DNA from 4 places in the Neobacillus sp. KR4-4 genome. Region 1 is predicted to be linked to each of the others. Evidence: predicted binding sites of a transcription regulator. Region 1 holds the regulator's gene; each other region holds the start of a gene.
The links. Region 1 encodes Rex, which represses fermentation and respiration genes when NADH is low (regulators of the CRP and FNR family bind a similar motif). Its sites were predicted from a motif close to TTGTGAAATATTTCACAA; they were not measured.

Region 1 (7,750 bases):
ACTAACTTAATAATTTCAGTAAAAGAATAGCCAATATAACGGTTGAGGCGCCGCCAATTCTTGTGGAAACTTGGGCAAATGGCATTAATGACATCCGATTAGATGCCGAAAGAATCGCGACATCCCCCGTACCTCCTAAACCACTATGACAGCCTGTAACAATTGCTGAGTCAACAGGATACATCTTCATCAATTTTCCTACAAAGTAACCCGTAGTAATCATTGCGACTACAACAGAAGCACAAACAACCGCATATCCAGGTGTTACGATCTTAACTACATCCTTAAGCGGAATATAAAGCATCCCTAAACCAACCATTAATGGCCATGTTAAACTTGATGATACAAATTTATATAAGTGATACGCACCTTGTTCCATTTTAGCTGGCATTATCTTAATACTTTTTACTACTGCTGCTGCAATAATCATTAACACTGGTCCAGGAATTCCAAGAAATTTATTTCCAAGTCCACCTAAGATAAAGAAACTACATGCTATTAACAATCCTGCACCCATAAGTGGGAAATCAACCGGCTTATCAATCGTTGCGGCTTCTGTGATTCCGTCGCCGCCTTTTGTTTTCACTAATACACCATTACCCGTAAGGTGTTTCTTTTTCTCACCTATGCGAGACAAAATACCAGCACAAACGATAGCGACAATATTCCCAATTACAGCGGCGGGGATCAACTGGCCAACAAATGTTTCTGAAGATTTTCCGAGAACCTCTGCATAGCCTAATGAAAGAGGCAAAATTCCTTCTCCGATGCCGCCACCGATTATTGGTACAACAATATAGAAAAGTGTGTGTTTCATATCATATCCAAAAAGCAAACCAACAAGGACCCCTACGATAACTGAAGCAATGGTCCCTAAAATAAGCGGGATAAACATTCGTGTGAAACCTTGAATTAAGACTCTCCGATTCATCCCAAGAATACTTCCGACTACTAAAACAGAGATATATAGATAAAGGAAATTTGATGTTTTCATTAATTGCGTAACCGCATTCATTCCAGTTGTGTTAATCACACTAAAATAGACTAATATAGATGGGACCAACAGTGCTAGAATTGCCGGACCGCCAATATCCTTCAAGACCGGAATCTTCATACCAAGGTCACCAAGTAAAATACCCATAACAATAATGATGGCAAAGCCGCCAATCATGTCAGCTGGAAGCAATTTATAGACAGCTGAAAAGTAGACAACAGCTGCGATAACGATATAAAGCGGCAGTGGAATAACCCCTATCTTCATACTGCCAATTTTACCTAAAAAACCTTTCTTTTCTTCCTTTTCCCCTGAAACAACCGTAAGCGGTTGCAATTTTCTAACTGGTTCCATAAATTCATCCCCCTATTAAATTTATGTTTCTATCATATTCCCGATTGAAACGCTTTCATAGTTTATGTAAATTTAATAAGATTTTTGTAAATAAAAAAAGTAAGCAGTTTTCGGCTGCTTACAAAAAGGCTTTGATTAGATGTTCTTTCATTTGATTATATTCATGCTGGTATACAGGTCTGCCGACGGTACCGTAAATTACCTTCACATCAAGAATTCCGATTTCCTTTAAAAAGTTTAAATACTTACGAACCGATACCCGAGAAATGCCGACCACCTTTACAACGTCCTCTGTTGAAAACGGAGCATTTTTTAATTCCTGAATGGCTTCCCAAATTTGTTTTAAGGTGTCTTTTGTCAATCCTTTCGGGAGGTCTTCGATAAGAGACTTTTCCTCTCGGTGCAGGATCTGCTGGTCCAGTACGTCTTGATTAATTACATGTTGTGTCTGAATAATCTCTGTTTGGTTCTTATAGTCAACTAACGCTCTGCTAAATCGGTCAAATTCAAAAGGTTTAATTAAATAATCTACAGCTCCGTACCTCAAGGCCTTTTTAATCCGCTCCATGTCTGACGCTGCTGAAATAATAATTACATCGGTCTCTTTCTCATTTTCGCGGAGGTAGGTTAACAGCTCTAAACCTAGTTTCCCCGGCATAAATATATCAAGCAAGATCAGATCGATTTCTAGCTTTTCCAATTTCATAATCGCCTCATCTACAGATGCAGCCATTGCCATCAATTTAAATCCAGGGACCTGCTCAAGATAGCGTTTATTGAATTCAGCCACCATTGGATCGTCATCAACGATCATCACTCGGATCATTTCTGTCCCCCTCCCCATCATATGGTATATACACGGCGAAAACGGTCCCTTTTTCAGGTTTTGATGATAGAATTAAATCCCCGTCCAACTTTTTAACCGCCTGCGAAACGAGATACAATCCTAATCCTCTATTTTCGCCTTTTGTGGAGAATCCTTTGTTGAAAATTTGGTTTTGTATTTCTTCACTCATCCCTTTTCCGGTATCTTTTACTTCAATTGTTAAAATATCATCTGCATAATCAAGGGAAACTGTTACTTTTTTGAGTGGACAACCGCTCACAGCCATAATCGCATTATCAATTAAATTACCTAAAATCGTAATCAGTTCATGTGTTATATCAGAATCCTCGGGTTGAGGAATTGGTTGTTCACACAAAACTGATAACTCTGTCCCCGATTCCCTTGCATAACTTAACTTTCCAATTAAAAAGCCTGCTAATACAGGGTCCTTTATTTTTTTGGTCACAAAGCCAATTTCGTTATTGCGATGATTAACCGTTTCATTGATGTATTCAACAACTTTTTCATAATACCCTGTATGGACCATCCCTAAAATAACATGAAGCTTATTCATATATTCATGTGCCTGGGCTCGAAGTGCATCGGCGTAAGTTCTCACTCCAGTCAGTTCTTCGGCGAGTACTTGTATTTCTGTTTTATCGCGAAAAGTTGCAATGGCCCCTACGACCTTATTCCCAACAATAACAGGGACTCGATTAGTTAAAATGGTCATTCCATTTAAATTCTGTTCTTCATCCAATTCAGCTTTACCCGTTTGTAAGAGATCTTTTAAGCGCGTGGTAGACAAATACCTTTCTATATTTACCCCCATCGGATTATCCGGCAGTCCTGCCTTGTGAAACATCTTTAAAGCAGCTCGGTTGACAAGTGTTATCTTTGACTCTTGATCAACCGCGACAATTCCTTCTCTGACGGATTGAAGCATAGCGCTTCTTTCTTCTAATAATTTTGCGATCGCAAACGGCTCAAGCCCAAGTAAGATTTTTTTGATATATCTAGCTAAAATAACAGCCCCAAGAACACCGATTAATAGACCGATCAGGGTTCCAATATAGATCCCAGTTCGGCTCTTTTTGACGGCCTTTTCCACATTATCCAGCGAAATCCCAACGGCCACTGCCCCGATTTGTTTCCCTTTTTCGTCCTTAATGGGTGTAAAAGAGCGTAATGAAGGTCCCAGCGATCCCTTTGATATTGACGCATGCTCTCTTCCTTTTAAAACAGGTCCTTCATCTCCACCCCTGAATGGCAACCCTATTTTATTACTGTCGGGGTGGGATTTTCGAATGGCATTCATATCCATCACGACAATAAAGTAAACATTTGTAACTTTCCTCATTTCATTTGCATAGCTTTGAATGTCCTTTTCATCGCGTTTCCCACTCATCGCCTCAATCACAAGCGGACTATGTGCAACCATGCGAGCTACACTTCTTGCTTGCTCCGCCTGATTCTTTTCCGTCTCTGAAGCAATTCTGGAACTTATAAGTAAATCCGTTATCAACAGCGAAAAAGTAACCACTACACAAACGAATACAATAATCACTGATTTTAAACTCCATCTGCCCCTTCTCATATTTCCCTCCAGCTGTACCGGGTGTCAGGCACCATCTTGATGCACCCCTTGATGACAATGTAATCATTCAGGTAAGTAAAGTAAACGCAAAAAAGCTGCAAAGCTTGCTATGACAGAACTTTGCAGCATTAGAAGCTTTCTTTAACTTATCAGTAATATAGCTCCTGCTAAAATAGGGGTCAGGACCATCGCACTTTTTAAAACGGGCTGAGGTGCAAAGTCCGTAAACTTGGCCCCGACATAAGAACCAATCATGGTTCCTGCCACCACTTCAATTAACAATGGGAAGTTCAAGTATCCTTGAAAATAATAGCCAGCTCCCCCTGCTAAAGCGATGGGCAGAATAACAAGCATGGTTGTACCCACCGATTGTTTAAGCGTAAGTCCCAAGATTAAAAGCAGTCCGATTTGAATGAACGGTGCAGCACCAATCCCAAATGTCCCAGACATCAACCCGGTAACCAAACCGACTAGCGCTGCTTTCTTAATAAGAAGAAGGTTGCTTGGTTCGTCTTTTTTATAGTTTGCCTTAATTTTTTGAACAATAAACAATCGTACGACCAAGATCAAAGCGGATAGAAACAACATCCCTGCGGTTAACCAATGCAAGGAATGGATGGGAATCAAACCAGCTAGCTTTGAACCAAAATAGGAAGCAATCGACCCAAATCCTCCGACAATTAGACCCGTTTTAATCGAAATATTTCCTTGCCGAAAATGACTGTACGCACCTGACAAGGTAGTAAACACCATGGCAGCTAAAGATGTCCCTAAAGCGACATGGATGGGAACTCCAAAAACCACTGTTAAAATGGCAATAATAAAGCCAGAACCTCCTGCTCCGACAAATCCTAATAATACCCCAAGTACAAACATAGTCAGCACGATCGCCAACTTCATCCCCTCCAATTGCAAAAACCCTAGATGTCACTCTAGGGAATGTGTGATCTATAATCCCGATAGTAATCGCTTGCAAATAAACTACCTACATCTTAGTCCAGCCCTCAGTATTTTGATAGATTATGTAATTAAAAAAAGCAGGGTATGAAGCATACAAAAGAGCTCTCCACAAATGTTGTGAAAAGCTCTGCTCTTAACTAAATTACTATTCTTCTTCCTCTAATTCCACCGTCGGATAATGCTTTAAAAAATAAACAAGCGATTGCAGTTCCACTGCTAAGTCAATATGATGGACTCTAATTTGCGGGGGAACATTTAAGCGTGCTGGCGTAAAGTTTAATATTCCCTTTATATTTGCACTCACAAGTCGATCAGTAATCATCTGTGCAACTGGGGCTGGAACCGTTAATATCGCAACGGATATACCCCCCTCAGATAAAACCTTCTCCAATTCATCCATATGATAAACCGGGACCTCGCGAATTTTCGTTCCCATTTTTTCTGGATCCACATCAAAGGCACATTCTATTTTCGTGTTATTATTCTTTAAAAAATTATAGTTTAAAAATGCCGTGCCCAAATTCCCTACCCCTATTAAAGCAACCTTTGTTAATTCATCCTGGTCCAAGGTTTTACGAAAGAAGGAAATCAAATAATTGACATTATACCCATAACCTTTTTTTCCTAATGCTCCGAAATAAGAAAAATCGCGGCGAATCGTGGCTGAGTCGACCTTTACGGCTTCACTTAGTTCGGCTGATGAAACCCTTTGCTTACCGGAAGAATGCAGGTTTTTAAGAAATCGGTAATAAAGGGGCAGCCGTTTGGCTGTCGCCTGTGGTATTTTCATTGTTTCATTACTCATAATCTCCCACACCCCATGGATAATTTAGTTAAAAATCATTTAACTTTTTCGTTTCTCTTAAAATCACCATTTTTACCGCCTGTTTTTTCGACAAGATATGTAGGGCCAATCACCATACCTTTATCAACGGCTTTACACATATCATAAACCGTTAAAGCGCATGCTGACGCAGCTGTTAACGCTTCCATTTCTACACCTGTATTCCCCTTGGTTTTAACGGCTGCCGATATATTTAAGCGATAATTCTCTTCTGTGTCCTGCTCCCAGGAAAAAGATATATTAACCCCCGTTAAGGGGATCGGATGACACATCGGAATCAAATCCCACGTCTTCTTTGCTGCCATGACCGCAGCTACCTGTGCCACTGCTAAGACATCACCTTTTTTTATCGCGTGATTCGTAATTCTATCGTAAATTTCTTTCCTAACTGTAATACTGGAATGAGCAAGTGCCGTCCGTGCTGTTTCTGGCTTATCACTGACATCGACCATTTTTGCTCGGCCTTCTTCATTAAAATGCGTTAATTCTGCCATATAAATAATCCTCCCTTCAAATCATACACTATTTTTCCTTATCTGTCTGTGAAACTTTGAACGAAATTCAAGGTTTTTGCCGATTTAACACCTTCATCCACCTAATCTGCGCCTCAGTTTATTGCCGATATACGGGGAATAAGGTACACTAAACCTATGTAATAGAGGTGAAAAAGAATGATTTTGTTACAGGTTAATCAACTACAAAAATATTATGGTGCTGACCTAATTTTATCGAATATTAAATTAGAATTACAAACTCGAGACCGTGTGGCTCTAGTTGGTCGCAACGGGGCAGGAAAATCAACATTATTGAAGATTATTGCTGGCCACTTGTCACATGATGGCGGTGAAATCATCAAACCAAAAGAAGTAATGATTGGCTATTTAGCCCAAAATACTGGTTTAGAGTCCACTTTGTCGATATGGGACGAGATGTTGACTGTATTTGAACCGCTGCGTTTAATGGAAAAGTCACTTCGGGCCCTTGAAGAGCAAATGGCCGATCCTAATGTATTTGATGATACTGGAAGATACGAGAGAATCCTAAAAGAGTACGACCATCTTCAAGTGAAATTTAAGGAGCAGGGTGGATATCAATACGAGGCAGAGCTCCGTTCTGTACTCCATGGGTTAAATTTCCCTGATAAATCCTTGATGATATCAAGTTTAAGCGGCGGACAGAAAACGCGTCTTGCCCTTGGTAAACTGCTATTAACTAAGCCCGATATCTTAATATTGGACGAGCCGACCAACCATCTTGATATTGATACCCTGTCCTGGCTGGAGCAATATTTACAAAGTTATCACGGGGCCATTTTGATTGTTTCCCATGACCGCTATTTTTTAGATAAGGTGGTTACGCAGGTATATGAAGTCTCCCGTAAGCAAATCCAACGATTCACAGGCAACTATAGTGCCTACCTAGATCAAAAAGCGGCCAATTATGAGCGTGATTTAAAGCTTTTTGAAAAGCAACAGCAAGAGGTGGCAGATCTTCAGGATTTTATCAACCGGAATTTGGCACGTGCATCAACGACCAAACGAGCCCAAAGCCGCCGCAAAAAGTTAGAGAAGATGGAACTGATGGACCGCCCCTTAGGAGATGAAAAATCGGCAAACTTCTCGTTTGAAATTGAAAAACAAAGCGGCAATGACGTGTTAACGGTCGATTCCCTTGCTGTCGGTTATCAGGGCGAAAAGGTCTCAGAAGCCATTTCTTTTCGTGCCTTTAAAGGAGAAAGCATTGCCTTAGTTGGCCCAAATGGAATTGGTAAATCAACCTTATTAAAAACAATTATTAAAAAGCTTCCTGCCCTAGACGGAACCATTCTCTATGGAACAAACCTTTCCATCGGATATTACGATCAGGAACAGGCTGAATTAACTTCCAATAAGCGTGTTTTGAATGAACTCTGGGATGATTACCCGTTAAAAAACGAAAAAGAGATTCGAACGGTTCTTGGTAATTTCTTATTTTCCGGTGATGATGTCTTAAAAATTGTCTCCACTTTAAGCGGTGGGGAGAAAGCTCGACTTGCTTTAGCTAAGCTGATGTTGGAAAAAGCCAATGTTCTAATTTTAGATGAGCCCACCAACCATTTGGATTTAGATAGCAAGGAAGTTCTTGAGAATGCATTAATCGATTACCCTGGCACAATTCTTTTTGTCTCCCATGACA
Region 2 (7,750 bases), on a different contig from region 1:
TATCTTTAATAATGGTTTTTTCCATTAATCTCAACTCCATTATTTTTAAGGAACCTGTTTTTAGTGTATCAGTCATTCGTAGAAAAGACTGTTACATTATTCACTATGACAATACTTATAATTGTATAAGTCTTATCTTAGCAGAAGTTTGCCTATCTAGAAATACTTTAGGTCCTTATAAGTTTTCACTATATTGTCATTGTTTACTTCTATTTTATGCCTTCTAATAGGATAAAATATTATTAACAAACAAATCATGAAGATTTCAAAATAGATGGTTATTAAAATGATGCGTAGAGGTGAAACCGATGACAATACCAATGAAACCAACTCATTCCATTGAAATAAAAGAATTACTTAGATTTGCAGATCGGAAATTTAAAAGTGAAAGAGGAAGCTTTTTATTTCAAGAAGGAATGGTTGCTGAAGAACTTTATATTATCATTTCTGGAAAAGTTCAAATTAGTAAAATCACATCAGATGGTCGTGAACTTTCGTTAAGAATTTGTGGAGAAAATGATATTTGCGGAGAATTAACCCTATTTACGGATAATCCTAGGTATTTATTGAGTGCAATGGTTCTTGAAGAAGGAGAAGTTGCTGCAATAAAAAAAGATGTCATTGAAAGCGAAATTTTTCAAAATAGTAAACTTGCCTTTGAATTCATGAAATGGATGAGTGATCATTTCCGTAAAACGCAAACAAAGTTTCGCGATCTTGTCCTAAATGGGAAACGAGGGGCACTATTTTCAACTCTTATCCGAATGACAAATAGTTATGGTATTCAAAAAGATAACGGAATTCTAATTGATCTTCCGCTTACAAACCAAGAACTGGCTAATTTCTGCGGTACATCCCGTGAAAGTACAAACCGGATTCTAAGTGAACTAAAAAAGGATAAAATCATTTCTGTTAAAAAAGGAAAAATATCCATTTTGGATTTACAATACTTAAAAAATGAAATCGATTGTGAAAATTGTTCGGCAGTCTATTGCAATATTGAATAGTATGGCATGCCGTCTTTTTTTATTTTCCATAACATTACAGACAAGGCTGTCTCATTATAATGGGCCAGCCTTGTCCTATTTATCTAATTATCCTGAACTTGCTTCTCCCTTAATGCTTTTGGAATATAAACGCAGAATGGTTCGCTTTCTAGATAATCTCCTGTCATCGCATAGGCCCTTGACCTTGACCCTCCGCACACATGACGGAATTCACAAACACCGCATTTTCCTTTAAAGAGGTCAGGGTTCCTTAGTGATTTAAATATTGGTGATTCACGATAAATTTCTGCCAAGGGGGTTTCACGAATATTCCCCGCTTTCACTGGTAATAGTCCACTTGGATATACATCTCCAATATGGGAGATAAACACAAAACCGTTACCATCATTAACACCTTTTGGAGCCCGTCCCAATCCGTCAATGGAACCTGTTAATCCTTTTTCTGTTAAAGCACTTAAATACTCGATATCATCGGTTGTTTCTTTCGCTTCACGCATTTTCTGTTGAATCACAACCCGTCGGTAGTGCATTGCCTCTGTCGTTTTGATATCAAAAGAAACGCGCTTACTTAAATCGTATAACCATCTGAAAACTTTTTCATGTTGAACAGGAGAAATCATATCCGATTCTTGACCTCTTCCTGTTGGAACTAGGAAAAAGACACTCCAAAGCACACAGCCTAATTCCTCTACCATTTTTGCCATTTCATCAAGATAGTCAATATTGTAACGGGAAATTACCGTATTAATTTGAATAGGTAATCCTACTTCATGCAAATATTTTATTTTTTCCATGGTAAGGTCGAAGGAACCTGCCGTTCCCCTAAAATGATCATGAATCTCAGCTTTAGGACCATCGATACTAAATGCCCAACGTGCTAGACCGACTTCTTTCGCCTTCTCAATAGCTTCTTTGGTTACATTCGGTGTCGCACTTGGCGTCATTGATACCCGTACACCTTTTTCAACTGCATATTTTGCAATTTCAAAAACATCTTCTCTCATCAACGGGTCCCCGCCTGTAAAAACAAGCATTGGATTGTTCATTTTATATATTTGGTCAATTAAATTTTTTCCTTCTTCTAACGATAGTTCACGTGGATCTCTTCTATACTGGGCATCCGCACGGCAGTGCAGGCACTTTAATTGGCAAGCTCTAGTGAGTTCCCAAATAACGATAAATGGGTCTTTATTAAAATCTCGGCTATAATTCATATTGAATATGCCTCCTAATACTGGCTTTTAATCAGATAGCCTTATTAAAATGTATTATAAAGGTGGTTATGTTCGAAAAAAGTGAACTTTCTCACATTCCAAGCAAATAAATATGTCTAAAAAATGAAGAATAAAAAAAACAGCAGAAAATTCTGCTGTTTCTAGCGAATACCTAAGGCAATTTTCGCATAACGTGACATCATATCTTTATTCCAAGGAGGATTGAAAACAATATTTACTTCAACCTCTTTTATTTCTGGGATATCAGCCAATGCTCGTTTAACTTGGTCCACAATCGTACCCGCAAGCGGGCAGCCCATTGATGTTAATGTCATCGTAATGGTTACGTTCCCTTCTTCATCCATTTCCGTATCATATACTAACCCTAAGTTTACGATATCTACTCCTAGTTCAGGGTCAATAACTAACTCTAACGCACCCAATATATTCTCTTTTAGTTCTTCATTCATTTTCTTTCACTCCTCAAATGTCTTTGACCTAAAATTATTATAGCAAATATCTTTGATATCATTAAAATTGAGACTTCATAAAAAAAAGTATATAGTTTTTTTATACCTTTTGGTGTGAATTTTTTTACAGTTTCGTTATAAACTTGTTAACATAGTGAATATAGAAATAATAAGGGTCCTTGGAGTATGAAAATTCTTTATTAGCAGTGTATCATGAATATAAAATTTTTCCTAAAGCACCATTTATATTAGCGATGAAATTAATATTAGAAGGAGTTCTTATGGCAAATAGACACTTAATTGCATTAGATTTAGATGGAACTTTATTGAAAGATGATAAGACAATATCTTTAAAAACAAAAGAAATTATTAAAAAGGCAAGAGAATTAGGTCATATCGTCATGATTGCAACGGGGCGGCCTTTTCGTTCCTGCGAGACGTACTATCGTGAATTGAATTTAGACACACCGATTGTTAATTTTAATGGTGCGTTTATGCATTACCCCGGAAAGCCAAACTGGGGCTATCACCAACCACTAGATATCAAGGTTGCACATGAAATTGTTGAAGCGTGTAGGAGCTTTCATTTTCATAATATTATCGCTGAAGTAATTGATGATGTGTATTTCCACTATCATGATGAAAAGCTTTTAGACATTTTTAATTTTGGAAATCCTAACATTACTACCGGAGATTTAGCAGATTATTTAAAGGAATCACCCACAAGTTTGTTAATTCATACAGATGAAGATCAGTTAAAAACCATTCGCGATCATTTATCTGCAGTCCATGCGGAAGTGATTGATCACCGTAGTTGGGCAGCACCTTGGCATGTGGTTGAGATTATTAAAGTTGGCTTAAACAAGGCTGTCGGGCTAAAAAAAGCGTCTGATTACTTTGGCATTCCTGCTGAGCGGGTTATTGCGTTTGGCGACGAAGACAACGACTTAGAAATGCTTGAATATGCCGGTCACGGAATTGCGATGGGAAATGCCATTGATAAGGTAAAAAACATTGCCAATCATGTTACCTTAAGCAATGAAGAAGATGGAGTGGGTAAATATTTGGCAGATTTGTTAAATATAAAATTTTAACCCCCTTCGCCATTGTTTACCTAAATGAACAGCCCCATTTTGGTACATACTATTTTTTGAGGCAGCGATGCTGTTTCAAAAAGAAGCCTTGAGCATATTGGAGGGATTCGAATGGGTAAACGAAACAAATCAAAACGCTTTGTCCAGCAAGGAGCGGATACGGTCAGTAAACATGCGGAACGTATTCCCTATCACATGACCTATGCTGAAGCGGAAGCTCAGAAGATGGCCAATGTGCAAGAATCCTCGCTTGGAGGAATATAATCATGGGAAACCAATTGTTCCAAGAAGCACAAAGATTTGTTGAAATGGCAAACTCAGCCAACCCTGCTGAACTTGATTCTGCTGTGGCGAAAGCGAAAAATGCATTAAGTTCTGCTTATGCAAATTCCACTGTAGCAGAGCAGGCACAGCTCCAACAAATGCAACAAGAGCTTGATCAACTGTCTTAACCCGAAAAGCGGAAGCGCCTTGCACAGGGGCGACAGGCATAAGACGAGCAGGCGTGAAGGTTGCTTTTTAACCTTCATGACTGATTGGCTTATGACCCCGAGCCCCTAGGCGCTGCAGCTAGACAACCCGAAAAGCGGAAGCGCCAAGGCGTTTCCGCTTTTCTACTCTTTTCGAAAGAAGCCATAAATGTTTGTTGTTTGTATGATATTTGTAAATGCATTTGGATCTACTTCCTTAAGGATTCTTTCCAAATCAAACAGTTCGTATCGTGTAATGACAATCATTAACATTTCTCTCGCTTCGTTTGAAAATGCCCCTTTGGCAGGAAGGATTGTAATTCCTCTTACAAGTTTTTCTTGTATGGCTTTTTTCATTACATCCGCCTTTTTTGTAATAATCATTGCCGTAAGTTTTGCATGCCTAGTATGGATAGCGTCAATCACTCTTGTCGAAGTATATAATGTTACAAGCGTATAAAGAGCTTTTTCCCAGCCATACAAAAATCCTGCTGTTAAAATAATCACTCCATTTATGACCAACATATAGGGTCCAATCGGCTTGTCTTTCATTCTCGATAAAACCATAGCAATGATGTCTACACCGCCTGTTGATGCTCCCCATTTCAACGTAATTCCAACACCAACGGCTTGGATGACTCCACCAAAAACTGCATTTAGAAGGATATCATTTGAAACCTGTTTAATTGGGATAAGTATCAAAAATAATGAAGACAGTGCAACGCTAATAAAGCTGTATACTGTAAAAGATTTTCCTACCTTTTTCCATCCTAAAATAGCCACAGGAATATTCAGCAATAATAATAAAAATCCTAGAGACACATGTATTGGTGTATAGTCACTTAACACTTTTGAAAGTAATTGGGCTATTCCTGTAAATCCACTTGAGTAAATATTTGCAGGTACCAAAAATAAATTCATCGCTAAGGCGCCCAACAAGGAACCCGCTGCTACCACTCCAAGCTTCTTTATCTGAAGCCAAATCATATCTATTACCCCTTTACCTGAGAGAATATGAATCCATTGAAATGTTTTCTGTGATAGATAATTGTATTTTTATTGTTAAACCGATAAACTGAAATTATAAATTGTTTGAAAGCAGGTGAGCTATATGCAGGTACGAATACTAGCTGATAGCGCATGCGATTTACCAAAAAGTTTTTATGAAGAGCACCAAGTGACATTATTTCCTTTAAAAGTAGAGATTAATGGCAATGAGTATGAAGATGTAAAATCAATTGATCCGAACACTGTATATGAAACAATTCGTAGTGGAATTGTTCCAAAAACATCTCAAGTCTCTCCACTTCTGTTCGAGGAAGTATTTACCGAAATGGCAGAAAAAGGTGAAGACGGGATATACATAGCCTTTTCTTCAGAATTATCTGGTACATATTCAACTGCTGTTATGATTCTTGACCAAGTGAAGGAAAAATATCCAAATTTTAATTTAACAATTGTCGATACCAAATGTGCTTCGCTCGGAATTGGTCTTGTGGTTCGAGAAGCAGCCGTTCTTGCTGCTAAAAATATTGAAAAAGAAAAAATCTTAGAAGATGTGCAATTTAGATGCACTCATATGGAACATCTTTTTACAGTGGAAGATCTTGATTATTTAGCAAAAGGAGGGCGGGTATCCAAAGCCTCTGCATTTCTAGGAGGATTATTGAATATTAAGCCTATCCTCAATGTAGAGGACGGCAGACTCGTCCCAATTGAAAAAATCCGCGGGAAGAAAAAAGTGATGCGACGGATCATTGAAATCATGAAGGACCGCGGCTCAGAAATGAATAATCAAGTCATTGGAGTTAGCCACGCTGATTGTGAAGAATACGCTATAGAAATGAAAGCGATGATTGAAGAAGAATTCCATCCGATCGAAGTTTTTATATCATCAATCGGTTCGGCTATTGGGTCCCATACTGGTGCTGGTACCATCTCCATTTTCTTCTTAAATAAAATACCAAAAAGTGAGTGAGGCGGATTCCTCACTCACTTTGAAAATTGTCTAGCTCCAGCGCCCTAGCGGCTAGTGTCCTTCGCTCTCCGCCCTACGATAAGTCAACATCGATTCGCCTCCGGCTCTTCGTGTTTCCTTTATCTCGGTTGGAGCGCTCCAGGCCATACGCCGCTGAACAGGGCGCTTCCGCTTTTCTTATTTATGATCTGTCTTCTTGGAATATTGATTTTTTCCAGCTTGACGGTTTTTTTCACGCATCATATTCTTTTCATGGCGAAGGGCATTGTTGTCTTTCGCTTTTTTGTCGTTGTCTGAAGTGTGCGGCATAACCTTACCCCTTTCAAATAGTTTCACACTTAGTTTCTGTCAATTTGAAAAGAGTATGTAAAAACATTAATCTTTCTTCACATATGTCCAGCTGCCCTCTTGGTATACCCTGCCCTCTTTCATAAGTTTTCCAAGCGCTCGTTTAAAGGCACCCTTACTTAAGTTAAATCGATCTTTGATATCTTCAGGCATGCTTTTATCGTTATATGGCATAGCACCATTTCTGCTCATCAAATACTCATAAATTCGTTCCGCATCAACATCTTGCGTTTCCTCTTTTCTTGCCAGCAAGGAAACATTGATCGTACCATCTTCTTTTACATCAATAATCCGCCCTTCAACTTTTTCTCCAATCCGCGGCTCTTGCTGTCTTTGCGACTCATGTATGAATCCTTTAAAACCTTCGATGGTGTAAATCCAACTTCCGACTTTGGCCGTTCTATAAATATGTCCTTGCACATTTTTATTAAAATTTGCTCTTGTCGCTTTTACAGAAATAGATTCAATCACTGGGTCCGTGGCTAGCTTTGCGTAAAGGAGATAATTGCTGCTTAGCTTTAAGGTAATATAAACTAAATCTCCAGGTTTGGGCCAAACGGATTTATGTACAGGCAAATCATCAATACCTAACAAGATATCCTTTGGAAGTCCAATATTTAAAAAGACACCAATCCTTGGATTTGAGTCGGTTACCTTCACCCAAGCATAATGTCCAATCGCTATATCAGGAATATTGGTTGAAGCAGAGATTCGACCTTCTGAATCAACATATAGAAAAACCTCAACTTGATCATTTTCTTCAAATTCTTGATGGGCTTGATTAAAATGAAGTAATACATCCTCATTTCCATCTGTTAAAAAATACCCAAACGAAGCTTTCCTAGCTACAGTTAATGTGGTTGTTTGACCAATTAATTCATTTAAAGACATATATATATCCTCTTTTCTTTTCACGGAGAATTAGTTTATCTCATTCGGAGCGCCTATTTATCCGTTTGAACGTGCGCTTCCTTTTTAAATAGTTGTTTGAACTGCTATATTTTACTATAATGTACCCATAAAGGGAAACTTTAGCAGGCATGATCTTAATATAATGTTTATAAAATGGAGGTTTTGTTATGTCCAAAGATAGTTCATTTGATATTGTATCTCAAGTTGACTTATCGGAAGTGTCAAATGCGATTGCCCAAACAATGAAGGAAATTGGT
Region 3 (7,750 bases), on a different contig from region 1:
CAGGAAATTATTCAAATTGAATGTGATGAGAATCGTTTAAAACAGGTATTTTTAAATTTCATCAAAAATGGAATTGAAGCTATGCCAAACGGCGGGGAACTACATGTAAAAACAATCATCCACGATAATAATGTTCAAATTTCTATTCAAGATACAGGTGTGGGCATTTCTAAGGAGAAATTAAAGAAACTTGGCGAGCCGTTTTATACAACGAAGAAGAACGGGAACGGTTTAGGATTAATGGTGAGCTTCAAAATCATTGAAAGTCATAATGGGAAGGTCTTTGTAGAAAGCGAACCTAATAAAGGGACCACCTTTAATATCTTATTGCCTGCCAAAACTGCTTAAAAAACGGGAGAACGATTCTCTCGTTTTTTTATTACTCAATTTTTCAAAAAATAGACACATATATTGAGAAAAAAGAATCTACAATTAAAATATATAGATTATTATTATTATATAGTTACAATGCTTTTTATAGAGGAGTGAACATGTTGGGAGATTCTAATTTAGTCAAAACGATCTGCGGATATTGTGGAACGGGATGTGGCCTAGTCCTTGAAGTTCAAGACAACCGAATCATGAAAATTCGTGGTGATAAGGATGCACCTGTCAACAAAGGACAAACATGTGTAAAAGGTGCATTTGCCTATGAATATGTACATGCTAAGAATAGATTAACAACCCCATTAATTCGTAAAGCTGGTAAGTTGGTTGAAACGACGTGGGATGAAGCCTATCAATACATTGCCACTAAATTATTAAGCATCAAAACATCATGGGGACCAAATGCAATATCTATGTTTGCTTGTGCACGGAGTACCAATGAATCCAATTATATAACACAAAAATTCATGAGAACGGTCATCCAGAGTAATAATATTGATGGCTGCAATCGAACCTGACACGCTCCTAGCGTTGCCGGTCTGGCAACTGTTTTTGGAAGCGGTTTCCCAACGAATACTTTGGAAGATTTTGAGCGGGCAGAGGTGCTGCTTTTAATGGGGTCGAATACAACAGAGGCACATCCAATTATCGCTAATCGCATAAAAAAAGCGGCAAAAGCCGGCCTGAAAATAATCGTTATTGACCCAAGAAGGATTGATATGGTGAAAGTTGCTCACCGTCATCTGCAAATTAATGTCGGTACAGATATTGCACTGATCAATGCTTTCATTCGAATTATCCTGAAAGAAGGGTTATATAACCCTGAGTATATTAAACAATTTACGGTCGACTTTGAGAAACTTGAAAAACAAGTTGAACCATATACTCCTGAATTTGCTGCAAGCATTACTGGTTTGCAATCAGAAGATATTGTCGCTACAGCTAGGGAGTATGCTTCAGCAAGCTGTTCAATGATAGCATATACACTTGGTATTACAGAGCATCACTGTGGTGTTAATAATGTATTTGATATCGCCAATCTTGCTTTATTAACCGGAAATATTGGAAAACCAGGAACTGGAATTATGCCATTAAGGGGCCAGAACAATGTCCAAGGTGCTGGGGATATGGGATGCCTGCCAAACCAATTAGCTGGAGCAATGAGTTTAGCAAATGACGAATTCCGTAGCCGATATGAAAAAGAATGGAGAGTCGAATTAAATCCGCAGGCAGGCGATACACAAACGCGTACATTTGACCGCTTAGAAATGGGTGAACTAAAGGCACTATATATTATTGGTGAAAATCCTCTACTTGCCGATGTTCATATGAACCATACGAAAAAATTGCTTGAGAAATTAGATTTGTTAGTTGTTCAAGATATTTTCATGACCGAAACAGCCAAAATGGCAGATGTTGTTTTACCAGCTCGTTCATGGGGAGAAGTAGATGGTACTTATACCAACACAGATCGAAGAATTCAAAGGGTTCGCAAAGCAATTGAGGCACATCCAAATGTGAAAGAGGATTGGGAAATCCTTTGTGAATTATCCACAATTATGGGTTATCCGATAACCTATAAAAATAGTGAAGAGATTTGGGATGAAGTGAGGAAACTTGCTTGGGAGATGTATGGTGGTATCTCTTACGAGAGGCTCGAAAAAGAGTATAGCATCCACTATCCATGTCCGGACGAAAATCATCCTGGAACTTTTATCATGCATGAGAGGTTTCATCAGCATGAAGTGCCAACGAAAAAATCACCATTTGTTCCGGTAGATTACACAGCTCCTTTAGAGTTACCAGATCATGACTATCCATTTACACTAACGACAGGCCGTCGCTATGAATCTTATAATACCCATTCTCAAACTCGTCATTATGCTTCGGGTGTAAAGGTGAAACAAACGGAAGAGACCTTAGATATCTCTCCTTCTGATGCAGCAGCTCTAGGAATTATTGATGGAGAAGTGGTCAGGGTTCGTTCACGAAGAGGGGAGCTTGAGGTAAAGGCAAAGGTTACAGAACAGGTGGTACCAGGCTTGGTCTTTATGAGTTTTCACTGGAGTGAAACACCAACAAATGTATTAACATTAAATGAATACGACCCTATTTCAGGAACCGCCGAATACAAAGCATGCGCAGTTGCAATTGAAAAGGTCTAAAAATTATTTTAGAAGACGCAGTTTAATGACTGCGTTTTTTTTATGTGATTGTTTAGGTCACTGTTAATTTTGGCATCCTGTTGATTGGAACGTAAGGCGCGAGACTCCTGCGGGAGTACGGGGCAGGGGAGACCCCGCAGGAGCAAAGCGACGAGGAGGCTTCCCGGCACGCCCGCGGAAAGCGAAGCGCCTGAAGTGGAAATCAACAGACAAATTAAAGGAACGATACAAAAAAACAAGCCGGGATTACCCGACTTGCTGTGTAAGAGCTTTAGCTGCAGTTGCTTTCCTTTGATAAAAATACCAGTTAAGCACAAAGGATATAACATAAAAACCGATAAAGAAGTAAAAAGCAGTAACTGGTGTGCCAGTAGCGTTAACTGACCATCCGAATAACTTTGGTATAAAGAATGATCCATAAGCTGCAAATGCTGCTGAAAAGCCAATAACTGGTGCGGCTTCTTTCGGAATAAACAGGTTAGGAATCATTTGGAACGTTGAACCTGAACCAATTCCAGAAGCAATGAAAAGTACTAAGAAAGCTACTAAGAACCCAGCAAACTGTTTGCCATTTAGGAAGTAAATAACCCCCGCTGCGCCAATTCCCATGATAATTAAAACATATGAGGTCACCTTTGCACCACCGAGTTTGTCAGCCAACCAGCCGCCTACAGGTCTTGCCGCCGCTGCTACTAAGGCTCCAAGGAAGGCAAGTGAAATATGCTCAGGAAATTGTGATCTTAAAAGGAGCGGGAAAGCCGCTGAATAGCCAATGAATGAACCAAATGTTGCTATATAAAGAGCTGTCATTATCCAAGTGTGTTTACGTTTTACGATGACAAATTGATCCGCTACAGATTGTTTTGCACCAGGAACATTATCCATTTTAAACATAGCTAGTATTGTTAAAATTACAATTGGAATAACCCAGATAAATGCTGCATTTTGTAACCAAACTTTCTCACCATTTGCTAACACTTGATTGCTGCCGACTAGTGCAAAAGTTCCTGAAGTAACAATTAACGGTGTAACAAATTGAACAACAGATACCCCCATGTTACCCAAACCACCATTAATACCAAGTGCTGTTCCTTTTTCTTTCTTGGGAAAGAAAAAGCTAATATTCGCTGAAGAGGATGAGAAATTTCCACCGCCAAGACCACAAAGAGCTGCTAGTAACAACATGATTGAAAATGGTGTCTCCGGATTCTGAACTGCAAAACCAATTCCAATCGCAGGAATGGCTAAGACAGCTGTTGAAATCACAGTCCAGTTCTTACCACCAATTGAGCCAACAGCGAATGTATAAACAAAACGAAGTGTTGCACCAACCAAACCAGGCACAGCTGCAAGTGTAAAGAGTTGTTCTTCAGTAAAATGGAAGCCAATGTCGTTAAGCCTAACAGCAACCACGGACCAAATTTGCCAGACAATAAATGCGATCATCAATGATGGTACGGAAATCCATAAATTTCGACGTGCATGTTTTTTTCCTTCTGCTTTCCAGAACTTTTCATCTTCTGGGTTCCAGTAATTAATTCGGGCCATTATTTATTCCCCCTAAAGTGCTTTAATTTTTATTTTCAAAAGTATTTGTGTTTGTGTTATTAATATAAATCAGATGGTAACATGAAATTTGTGACGTACGTCACAAAAATGGTGAACGAACTGTGAACTCAAGGCGGATGACAAAAAGTTGTAATAATTTGATCCTTAGCATAACGAAAGGAGACCTTCCACACACGGAAGGTCTCCTTTTGTTATGCTTATTTAGGATTTTTCATTATCCTCATAAAACATACCTACATAGTTTTTTGTTTCTCCAACGTCATCTTTAATGGCCGTAATGGTAAGCCATTCTCTGTAAATTTCATTATTTTTACGTTTATTCCAAATGTACCCTTCCCAAACGCCATTGGTCTTTAGACTCTCCCACATTTGATTGTAAAATTCATGCCCATGTTCCCCGGATTGAAGTACACTTGGGGTTTTACCTACAACTTCGGCCTGACTATATCCGGTAATTTTCGTAAATGCAGGATTTACACTTTGAATGATTCCGTGAACATCGGTTACACAAATACCGTCTAAAGCATGATTAACAATCTTAGCAGAAATATCTAACTTATCTTGGTAATATAGCCAAACTACTATAACCAGACTTGCTAAAGAAAACTCCGAAAGAGACATAAACCCTATTGCATAATGTCCAGTCCAATTAAAGAGTATGGTAAGAATAACTGGAGGGAAAAAACCACCAAGCCCCCCCATGGCAGAAACAATACCATTCACAATTCCAGCTTGCTTTGAAAAATATAATGGGACTAATTTAAAGATCGCCCCATTTCCAATCCCTGCGAAGAAAGCAACTAATAAGCAGCCAAATGAATAAATTGGCAGCGAGGGAGTAAATGACAATAGAAATCCTGCAAAAGTTAGGCTAAAGAAAACAGCCATTAAAATAAGAAACGGATTAATTTTATCGCCTAACCATCCCCCAATTGGTCTAAAAATTGTGGCTAAGGCAATAAAACCGGCTGTCCGAAGTCCTGCATCCACTTTATCCAATTCAAAGTGATTGACTAAGAACGATGGTAAATAAATGGTGAAGGCTACGAAGGAACCAAACGTGATAAAATAAAATAAACTTAGAAACCATAGTTTAGGATTTTTATACACCTCTTTGATTTGGTCAGGTAAGGAAATGTTTACTTTTCGTTCCTTTCTGTCCCCTAATATTAAATTTAAAAGGGCAAAGAGAAGTACAACGAGCAGGTAGATTTTTATCGTATTTCTCCAACCATATGCGGTAGCAAGAACAGGTGCTGAAAAGGAAGTAATGGCCGTTCCAATATTACCTGCTCCGTATATTCCATTAATAAACCCATGCTTTGATTTCTCATAATATTTTGGAAGAGAAGTTACACCAACAGAAAAGACTGCACCTCCAATCCCAAGTAATAACCCGCCAATGATAAGCGTACTCAAGGAATTTGCATAGCTTAACAATGCAATAGGAATAAGTAGTATAATGAAACTAATTGTAAATAAAAGACGAGCACCATAGCGATTTGTCCAATAGCCAATCGGTACACGGAGAAGTGAGCCGAGGATAACAGGGACAGCTGTTGCCCATGCAATTTGTGAGGAAGTAAGTTGAATATCTACTTTTATAAAAGGCATAAGTGATGATATAAGTACCCAAACCATAAAACCAGCAACAAGGCTTCCAGTTTGTATAAAAAGTTGTTTTGATCCTTGTTTCATAAAAATCCTCCTTTAATTCCCATGCCATCTTATTATTTCCTCAATCTTACGTTATATATTAAGAAATATGTTCATAGGCATGGAAGATTTTTCTTCTTGTATTATAGAACAACGAGCATTTGACTTTCAGTGAGGTATGACACACATTTGACACAAATATTTTTAATGGGAGAGATAGATAATGAATTTTCTTGAAAAACGAACATTGGATGAACGAATCGAACTTATGAGTAGCCTTTCGAAACAGTTTAAAATGCGTGCACATCAAATAGACATTGAGGGCGCCTTTCCTTATGCAAATATTCTGGACCTTAAAAGTTCTGGATACACTTCATTAACTGTCCCCTCTAGGTATGGCGGACAGGAAATTGAACTTTACGAACTCATTCGACTCCAAGAAAAGATAGCCGAAGGTGATGGGGCAACTGCTCTTTCCATCGGATGGCATATGGGCATTATCATGAATCTCAATGAAAAAAACTCATGGAAGGAGCCTGTCTTTAAGGAAATTTGTGAACAGGTGAAGAAAGGTGCATTAATAAATAGTGCTCAAAGCGAACCGAAAACAGGTAGTCCTACTCGGGGTGGAAGACCGGAAACAACAGCGGAAAAGTGTAAGAGAGGCTGGAATATTAATGGAAGAAAAACGTTTACGACGATGTCTCCTGTCCTTGATTACTTTATCGTTAGTGCGACCATTAAAGATACAGATGAAGTGGCCAATTTTCTAATCCCTCGAACGTCAAAAGGGATAATGATTGAAGAAACATGGGACAGTATCGCTTTAAGAGGGACAGGCAGTCATGACTTAATTCTTGAGGATTGTTTTGTGGAAGCTGAAAATCTTGTCGAAGAGTTTAGTACCACAGGAAGAAAAGTGAATGGATGGCTCTTACATATACCAGCTTGTTATCTTGGTATAGCAAAAGCCGCCCAAACTTATGCTATTCAATTTGCAAAGGAGTATTCTCCTAATAGTATCGTAGGGCCGATCATCGATTTACCAAATGTACAACAAAAACTGGGTGAGATGGAACTAAAGGTCATGCAGTCCGAGTACTTTTTATATGGGGCGTCTAAACAGTGGGATTCTTCAAACACTGAGGATAGAGAAAAAATGGGCGCTCATTTAGGGGCAGCTAAATTAACTGTGACCAATCTAGCTATTGAAATTGTTGACTTAGCCATGCGTATCGTGGGAGCAAAAAGTCTTTCATTAAGTAATCCATTGCAAAGATATTATCGGGATGTAAGAGCCGGACTTCATAATCCTCCGATGGATGACATGACTCTACAATTATTAGCAAAGCATAGTATCCAAAACATGGAGTAAGGCAGGAATCCTATCCTGCCTTTTTATTGTGTATAAAAAAATCGTTATTTGATTTCACACCACTCACCAAAAAATTTATTCTTCTACTAACTCTCCAATGTCAACAGTTGATCGTTCTTCCAATGGACCGCGTAAATGAACTGTGGCAGTATGTCCGTCTTCATTTAATTGATCAATCCATACTGATGCACCATTATACTTGACTTCGATATCTGCTGAAGAAGACAAAATCTGCTTAACTCGGTTAATATGCATGTGATTCACTCCTAGTCATTTATTAGGTAATTCAAAAAGGTTTTCAATCGCATTCTACTATTATTTAGTGGGTAATTTTTCATTCTAAGGGTAGTCAATATGTACACCATTGATCGTTCCTGGCTCATCCACCTCTTCCAGGCTATTTATATAATGATTGAGTTCTATCTGCATTTCCTTCGGTGCACCAGGCTTTAAATGCCAATTTCCTGGTTCATCAACAAAATATGGGCTCTTTGTAAAGTCAGGCCTTATTCTGGGCATGGGATTCTCCTTCTAAATGTTCTTCTTTCCTCTGTGTATATACTTTCCAATGTTTACAAAGTTCATTCAAGTAAACATG
Region 4 (7,750 bases), on a different contig from region 1:
TCCAGTAGTTGCAGCGAAGTTTGTGGAAGTTATGGAAGAGGCAGGTCTTCCTAAGGGCGTCTTAAACTTTGTACCAGGCAGTGGTGCTGAAGTGGGCGATTATTTAGTTGACCACAAAGATACTCGCTTTATCAGCTTTACTGGTTCACGTGATGTTGGACTTCGCATTTTCGAACGTTCTTCAAAAGTGAACCCAGGTCAAGTATGGATGAAGCGTTTAATCGCTGAAATGGGCGGAAAAGATACGATTGTCGTTGACAGTGAGGCAGATCTTGAACTTGCAGCACAATCTATTGTTGCCGGTGCATTTGGCTTCTCAGGTCAAAAATGTTCAGCATGTTCACGGGCAGTCATCGTTGAGGATGTTTATGATACAGTCTTAAACCGCGTGGTTGAATTAACGAACCAATTAACGGTGGGTGACCCTGCAGAACAAGGAACATACATGGGTCCAGTAAACGACAATAATGCGTTCAAAAAAATCATGGAATACGTTGAAATCGGCAAGCAAGAAGGTAAGTTAATGGCTGGAGGCGAAGGAGATAATTCTAAGGGTTACTTCATCAAGCCAACTGTAATTGCTGACCTTGCTCCAGATGCGCGCATCATGCAGGAAGAAATCTTTGGTCCAGTTGTTGGATTTACAAAAGCGAAAGATTTCACTCATGCTATTGAAATTGCCAACAACACAGAGTATGGCTTAACTGGTGCGGTAATCACGACGAATCGTGAACACCTAGAACAAGCTCGTGAAGACTTCCATGTTGGTAATCTTTACTTCAACCGTTCTTGTACTGGAGCGATTGTTGGTTATCAGCCATTTGGCGGCTTTAATATGTCCGGAACTGACTCCAAAGCAGGCGGTCCTGACTACTTATTGCTTCATATGCAGGCAAAAACAACTTCTGAAATGTATTAATTTATAAAAGTGAAACCCCTTCTCGAGAACGAGAAGGGGTTTGTTTTTACTTTGCCACATCTATCACAAACGGAACGGTAAAAACTTTCCCATCCTGTTGAAACTGGCCCCACACCTTATAGATCCCCTTTTCAGGAAACACGGTCATAAAGGTGACCTTTGGACCGTTTCCTTCCGTTGTCATCGGATGGATGTGCAAATATTTTTCCACATCATCACTTATGGCAACGGCATGCCCCAAGGCGCCTAAATAAGGCTGTAAGTTTTTAATCGGTTGGCCGCTGGCAGCGTCACTTATTGTAAAATTCATGTGAACCGTCATTCCTGCCATCAAATGGTCAAAGGAAAGCGCCACTTTTTTTCCATCGACGACTTTGGTCAGCTTCTGATCAAGGACGAGGGGCTGCTCTTTTGTGGTCTTCCCCTCAATTTCGACCCAATGACTTTCTACGCTAGGGTCCCCTCCACCCTTAGGAGTAAATTCAGACAGAAGCATATAATCTCCGCCGGCAGGGAACTTTGTGGTAAAAGCAAATTCGCCTTTCCCCTTATAATTTGGATGGATGTGAGAAAAATAAGCTAAATCCTTACTAAAAATAAAGAGATGCATTTTTTTCTCATGAACCGTATCAAACGATTGAATTGGTTTATTTGATTCATCCTTAATGAACACTGAAATGGGTATTTCCTTGTTTGCGTTGGGATGATCCTCGATTTTCCATTCAGACTTTGTGGGAATGACATCAGTTGGAGTGGCACTCATTCCATGGTCCATCCCCGACGACTTCGGGACTCTAATCGGATTACAAGCAGATAAAAGTGCCATGTACAAAAGGGAAATAACGATTATGGACTTTTTCAGTTGGAATTCCTCCATTCATAAACAAACTTACTTTCTATAAAATACATTACCTAATTCAACCATTGCAAGAATTTTATGTAATTAGTAAGTTCCTTAGCATATAAATAATGATAAAATAGGAGTAGGCAAAAGGAAGTAAAGTATGGGGGATTATAGAATTGATTCCATTGTATCTATTTCACGTCACAACCGTCGAACACAGTGAAAGTTTACTGTGGACCTTTTTACTCTGTAATGTTTTTGTTGTTACAGCAGGGATTGTATTTATTTATAAATTATTTCGACAGAAGCCTGTTCGAGCCTCGGGAATAACGTTTGCAATTGCTTTAGCCATCAATTATATCCTAATTGCCATCTTTGGGGATATATTCGACCTGCTTGGATGAGGGAAAGAGGGGAGATGTTATCATTGAAATATTACCGTTTGTGGGTACTTGCCTTTCTATTGAAATTCATAGGATCTGCATGGGATGCTTCCTATCATTTTAGATATTTATTTGAGGAATACTCTATTCCCCATATTGTCAATACGATTGGATTTATCTTAGGGGCCTTTTTGTTATTACAAGAGTGGCGGAGTCCACACTTTATGGACCGATTTTCAAGGAATCTTATTACAATTGGATATGTTTTATTTCTAATTGGCATTCCCTTAGATTTTACGTACCATATTGCGTATGGAATTGATTTAACTACCTGGAGTCCGACTCATTTTATTTATTATATCGGAACGAGTATGATGATCATCGGCGTATGGCGCGGGTATTTTATCCATACGAGAGAAATTCAACCGTCATGGAAGTCCCTTCATACTTGGTTTGCGATGTATCTCCTTGAATGCTTAATGTTTCCGAATATGCAGCAGGAAAATGGTGCGATCTCCTATGATCAATACATTCATGGAAGGTCAATTGCTTCAAAAGAAATCCTTGAATTAATCTCAGACCCGGCCTCCCAGATTTTTGGCGGCATTCCAGAATGGGTATATCCGATCTATTCCATCCTAATGGTTGCTCTCCTACCGATTTTAATTATTCGCTTTTGCCGGGATTATACGATCCCAGTTATGGCGACAGCACTATATATCTTATTTCGATTTGTCGGAAAAGCCATTTTTTACTCCGTTGGTTACCCTACCTCCTATGTTCCAATCACGCTATTATTCATTCCATTAAGCTTCTTATTAATTAGAAAATACTCTCGATTAGCCGGGGTGGTGGGCAGCATCGCTTACTTTATCGCCCTGTATCTGATTCATATCTCAGGAATACTCATCACACCGCCGCTGGAATTATGGGAACTTGTTCCGGTCGCTGTCATTGGAGTACTGGTACCATCAATAAATTTATGGGTTAAACCATACCCTTTACAAAAAACAGAGAAAAAAGTTGTTTAACCAAAATAGCATACAATGTGTGCTATTTTTTTTTGTTTACAGCGAGATTTTGACAGTTATGTGAATTTATTCACAAGTTAAAGTTAGAATGTGACGTACTTCACAATTTTTATCAACACTAGCCTTTACAATGTAACTATAAAGAGTATCTTATAATATTTAAAAATATAGATTTAACATATAAGGAGCGATCCAAAAATGAAAAAACTAGTGATGATCGGGAACGGGATGGCAGGAGTTAGAACAATTGAGGAGATTCTAAAAGTATCTGCTGAACCCTTAGAGATCACAATTTTTGGCCAAGAGCCGTATCCAAACTATAATCGGATCAAACTATCAAATATCCTTCAAGGGGATATAAACTTTGAAGATATCATTATTAATCCAATAGATTGGTATAAAGAAAATAATATTCAATTATACACTGGCGAATCCATTGTTAGCATTGATGTGGACACAAAACGAGTAATTAGTCATCTTGGCCGGGTAGTCGAGTATGATGATTTGATCATTGCTACTGGCTCGAATTCTTTTATTCTGCCAATTGCAGGCGCAGACAAACAAGGTGTGACAGGGTTTCGTGATATCCATGATTGTGAAATGATGATCAAAGCAGCGCAGCAATATACAAAGGCTGTCGTCATCGGCGGAGGACTACTCGGACTAGAAGCTGCAAGAGGCTTGCTGAACTTAGGAATGACCGTTGATGTAGTTCATCTAATGCCGCATCTAATGGAGCGCCAGTTGGACCCAGTTGCATCCTCACTTCTTAAGGCGGAACTTGAAGGACAAGGCATGAATTTCTTAATGGAAAAAGAAACGGTAGAAATTCTTGGTGACGAACGTGTTACTGGCCTTCGCTTTAAAGATGGCTCACAAGTGGAAGCAGACTTGGTTGTCATGGCGATTGGAATTAAGTCGAATACGGAAGTGGCAAAAAACAGCGGCATCTATGTAAATCGCGGTATTGTCGTCAATGACTTTATGGAAACGAGTGTCCCACATGTGTATGCAGTCGGAGAATGTGCGGAGCATCGGGAAATTGTTTATGGTTTGGTTGCGCCTTTATATGAACAAGGAAAAATCCTTGCCAGCCGCATTTGTGGTGCCGAAATGAACCCATATGAAGGCTCTGTTACAGGTACTCAGTTAAAGGTAGCGGGCGTTGATCTTTTCTCTGCTGGAGAAATCTTTGAGGATGGTACAACCAAATCGATCATGATCTACAATGAGTACGAAGGTCTCTATAAACGAGTGCTTACTAGAAACAACTTGATTGTAGGGATCGTCCTATATGGTGACACAAAAGACAGTACTAGATTATATCGAATGCTGACTAAAAAAGAGGACATCAGCGGTGTATCAATATTCCATACCGAATGCACTGGTGAAGGCGGCACTGATGATGTGGCCTCTATGCCAAATGACGAATTGGTTTGTGGCTGTAACGGAGTCACAAAAGGTGCCATTGTTGAAGCGATTAAAACACAGGGATTAACTACTTTAGACCAAGTGAGCCATTGCACGAACGCCGGCCGTTCTTGCGGTCGCTGTAAGCCAATGGTTAGCAGTATTCTCGCATACACACTTGGAGATCAATTTGATGCAGCGGCAGCTCAAAAAACAAGTATCTGTGGCTGCACTACAATAAGCCGTGAAGAATTGGTGGCTGAAATCAAAGAAAAAGGCTTAACAAGTGTGAAAGAAGTCATGCACGTACTTGAGTGGAACAATGAGGAGGGCTGTACCAAATGCCGTCCTGCCATCAACTACTACTTAGGTATGATTCACATGGATGAATACAAAGATGATCGTGACTCTCGTCTCGTTAATGAAAAAATGCATGCTAATATCCAAAAAGATGGAACTTATTCTGTTGTCCCAAGGATGTATGGCGGGGTAACAACAGCAGCTGATTTGAAGAAAATCGCTGAGATTGCCGAAAAGTATGAGGTACCACTCGTGAAATTGACAGGCGGGCAGCGAATTGGCTTGTTCGGGGTGAAAAAAGAAGACCTGCCAGCCATGTGGGAAGAGTTGGACATGCCATCAGGTTATGCCTATGGTAAAACACTTCGTACGGTGAAAACGTGTGTTGGTGCACAATTCTGCCGCTATGGCACACAAGATTCGATGGACCTTGGAATTGAATTAGAAAAGAAATTTGAGCGCCTTGATACCCCGCATAAAGTTAAAATGGGCGTATCTGCCTGTCCGCGAAACTGCTCCGAAGCAGGCATTAAAGACATTGGTTTTGTCGGTATTGACGGCGGCTGGGAGATTTATGTGGCAGGTAACGGCGGCGTCGACCTCCGTGCAGGTGACCTGTTATGTACGGTGAAAACACAGGACGAAGTGATGGAAATGACAGGTGCTTATATTCAATACTACCGAGAAACGGCCAATTACTTGGAGCGTACGTCAAAATGGATAGAACGTGTTGGTTTAGAACATGTCAGAGAAGTGCTTACTAACGAAGAAACGCGAAGAGCTTTAAACGAGCGCATGGATAAAACATTGAAAAAATATATTGAGCCTTGGAATGAAGCGATTCAAAGTGTGGAAATCCAAGATAAATATTATGCACAACATACAATCAAGGTGGGGGAGTGATTCACTATGCTTCAAACAATTACTCGGATTCCAGTAGCAAACTATTCAAATATAAAAGTTCGGTCAGGCTATACACTTAAAATCGATGAAACCAATATTGCGCTTTTTAAAGTAACGAGCGGAGAAGTATATGCGATTGAAAATCGCAGTCCACATCCGAAAGGCGGCGTTCTTTCAGAAGGGCTTATTAGCGGCGAATATGTATATTGCCCCGTGTATGATTGGAAAATTTCTTTAAAAGATGGTAAAGTACAGGCACCGGATGAAGGTCAAGTGCGGACATTTAAGGTAGAATTAGAGGACGATATCGTGTTTATTGTCAGATAAGAAGGAAATGGGAAGGATTGCTGCAGGATGAAGACAGGAAAAGTATTTTTAGTAGGAGCAGGGCCAGGGGACGTACGTTTAATCACTTTAAAAGGCATGGAAGCCATTAAACAAGCAGAGGTCATATTATATGATCGGCTTGCCAATCCAAAATTGTTGGAATATGCTCCAGCCGATTGCGAACTGATTTACTGCGGAAAATTACCGAATCGCCATATTATTCGCCAAGGAAATATCAATGAACTATTGGTGGAGAAGGCGCTGGAAGGTCATCGGGTGGTCCGCTTAAAAGGCGGAGACCCTGGTGTGTTTGGCAGAGTGGGCGAAGAAGCAGAAGCCCTGGCCCAACATGAGATTCCTTTTGAAATCATTCCTGGTATTACATCGGGGATTGCTGCCCCTCTTTATGCAGGCATTCCTGTTACCCACCGTGAATATGCGGAATCATTTGCAGTCGTCACTGCCCATGATAAATCGAAAGAGGGAAAACCAGTGCTCGACTGGGAAGGACTGGCCCGCGGTGTCGATACGATCGCATTTTATATGGGCGTCGGCAACTTACCATTTATTTGCGAAAATCTCATCACGTACGGGAAGCCATCGTCGACCCCTGTTATTTTGATTCAATGGGGTACATTCGGCCGCCAAAAAACATTGCAAGGGACGCTGGCTGATATTTCTGAAAAGGTCGTAGAGGCTAAGTTTAGTAATCCGTCGATTATTCTGGTAGGTAAAGTCATATCCCTCCGTGAAAAAATCAGTTGGTTTGAAAAATTGCCCCTCTATGGCAGGCAAATTCTGCTGGCCCGTACAAGTGAGGGCTCTAGTGAATTAGCAAAAGCATTAATGGATGGCGGAGCTGATGTAATAGAGTTTCCAAAATGGAAAAAAACCGTGCTGCCGGTTGATTTAACCAAGGTGGCTTCTTACGAAAAAATTCTCTTCACTTCTCCAGAAAGTGTCGATGAATTTTTTACAGCGGTAGTCAATCATGGAGTTGATATCCGAACCATTCGTGCGGACTTCTATGGAGCTTCTCTTAAATCGAAAAATGCACTTAAGAAGCATGGCTTTATAGCCGCCCATGCAGAGGAGATGCAAGAATCCAGCTCATTGCTTATTGTCGGAGATGATAGCATTTTGAAAAAAAAGACGGATGCGAGAGACGTCATGGTGACTAGCAAAAAAGAGCTAGATGAGCAGTTTTTGCCTCTTTTTAAAAGAATGTTAGATGAAGCAGAGTTGAATACGATGATATTCCCGAGCAGTGCCTCGGTTGAATTGTTTATAAACGCGTTACGAGAGTGTGATTTGAACGCCTTTGAACTATTGAAAGGGCTGCAGGTGGTCAGTATGGGAAGACAAACGGAAAAGGCCGTTGTCAGTTCAGGCCTTCCTTCACACGGCATGCCGGCATTCGCAACGAAGGAAGCTTTGGTTGAATATTTAGCCGAACGACCTGTTGGGGAAGTGTAAATGGTGAAAACAGGCTATCCAGTGATCTTAAGATTAGAAGGGAAAAGCGTAGTGGTGGCAGGAGGCGGGAAAGTAGCTGAACGGAAAGTGGTTGGCCTGCTAGGAACAGGTGCTGAAGTGGTTGTTATCAGCCCGGATGCAACAGATGAAATCCAAA

Region 2: the regulator Rex is predicted to act here: its motif matches at 2,301-2,318, upstream of ACE198_RS14960 (TIGR04053 family radical SAM/SPASM domain-containing protein).
Region 3: the regulator Rex is predicted to act here: its motif matches at 4,189-4,206, upstream of ACE198_RS05550 (NarK family nitrate/nitrite MFS transporter).
Region 4: the regulator Rex is predicted to act here: its motif matches at 3,236-3,253, upstream of nirB (nitrite reductase large subunit NirB).

The regions. Positions count from the first base shown of each region.
Region 1 is NZ_JBHHJU010000040.1:31,969-39,718, forward strand. It holds gene ACE198_RS26045 (2-hydroxycarboxylate transporter family protein) at 2-1,348, opposite strand; gene ACE198_RS26050 (response regulator) at 1,467-2,174, opposite strand; gene dcuS (DcuS/MalK family sensor histidine kinase) at 2,152-3,771, opposite strand; gene ACE198_RS26060 (sulfite exporter TauE/SafE family protein) at 3,913-4,665, opposite strand; gene ACE198_RS26065 (redox-sensing transcriptional repressor Rex) at 4,877-5,536, opposite strand; gene moaC (cyclic pyranopterin monophosphate synthase MoaC) at 5,572-6,069, opposite strand; gene ACE198_RS26075 (ABC transporter ATP-binding protein) at 6,247-7,750, shown strand, end outside.
Region 2 is NZ_JBHHJU010000013.1:79,703-87,452, reverse strand. It holds gene moaA (GTP 3',8-cyclase MoaA) at 1-25, opposite strand, end outside; gene ACE198_RS14965 (Crp/Fnr family transcriptional regulator) at 309-1,007, shown strand; gene ACE198_RS14960 (TIGR04053 family radical SAM/SPASM domain-containing protein) at 1,091-2,221, opposite strand; gene ACE198_RS14955 (metal-sulfur cluster assembly factor) at 2,383-2,691, opposite strand; gene ACE198_RS14950 (Cof-type HAD-IIB family hydrolase) at 2,973-3,785, shown strand; gene ACE198_RS14945 (hypothetical protein) at 3,897-4,049, shown strand; gene ACE198_RS14940 (DUF3813 domain-containing protein) at 4,052-4,237, shown strand; gene ACE198_RS14935 (YitT family protein) at 4,400-5,242, opposite strand; gene ACE198_RS14930 (DegV family protein) at 5,367-6,233, shown strand; gene ACE198_RS14925 (DUF3941 domain-containing protein) at 6,411-6,542, opposite strand; gene ACE198_RS14920 (CvfB family protein) at 6,609-7,472, opposite strand; gene ACE198_RS14915 (YajQ family cyclic di-GMP-binding protein) at 7,661-7,750, shown strand, end outside.
Region 3 is NZ_JBHHJU010000004.1:88,982-96,731, reverse strand. It holds gene ACE198_RS05560 (PAS domain S-box protein) at 1-348, shown strand, start outside; gene fdhF (formate dehydrogenase subunit alpha) at 492-2,552, shown strand; gene ACE198_RS05550 (NarK family nitrate/nitrite MFS transporter) at 2,799-4,100, opposite strand; gene ACE198_RS05545 (nitrate/nitrite transporter) at 4,323-5,819, opposite strand; gene ACE198_RS05540 (acyl-CoA dehydrogenase family protein) at 6,001-7,152, shown strand; gene ACE198_RS05535 (H-type small acid-soluble spore protein) at 7,228-7,407, opposite strand; gene ACE198_RS05530 (hypothetical protein) at 7,492-7,671, opposite strand.
Region 4 is NZ_JBHHJU010000032.1:23,244-30,993, reverse strand. It holds gene pruA (L-glutamate gamma-semialdehyde dehydrogenase) at 1-919, shown strand, start outside; gene ACE198_RS23935 (hypothetical protein) at 966-1,682, opposite strand; gene ACE198_RS23930 (hypothetical protein) at 1,940-2,167, shown strand; gene ACE198_RS23925 (hypothetical protein) at 2,191-3,177, shown strand; gene nirB (nitrite reductase large subunit NirB) at 3,376-5,790, shown strand; gene nirD (nitrite reductase small subunit NirD) at 5,797-6,117, shown strand; gene cobA (uroporphyrinogen-III C-methyltransferase) at 6,145-7,593, shown strand; gene ACE198_RS23905 (NAD(P)-binding protein) at 7,594-7,750, shown strand, end outside.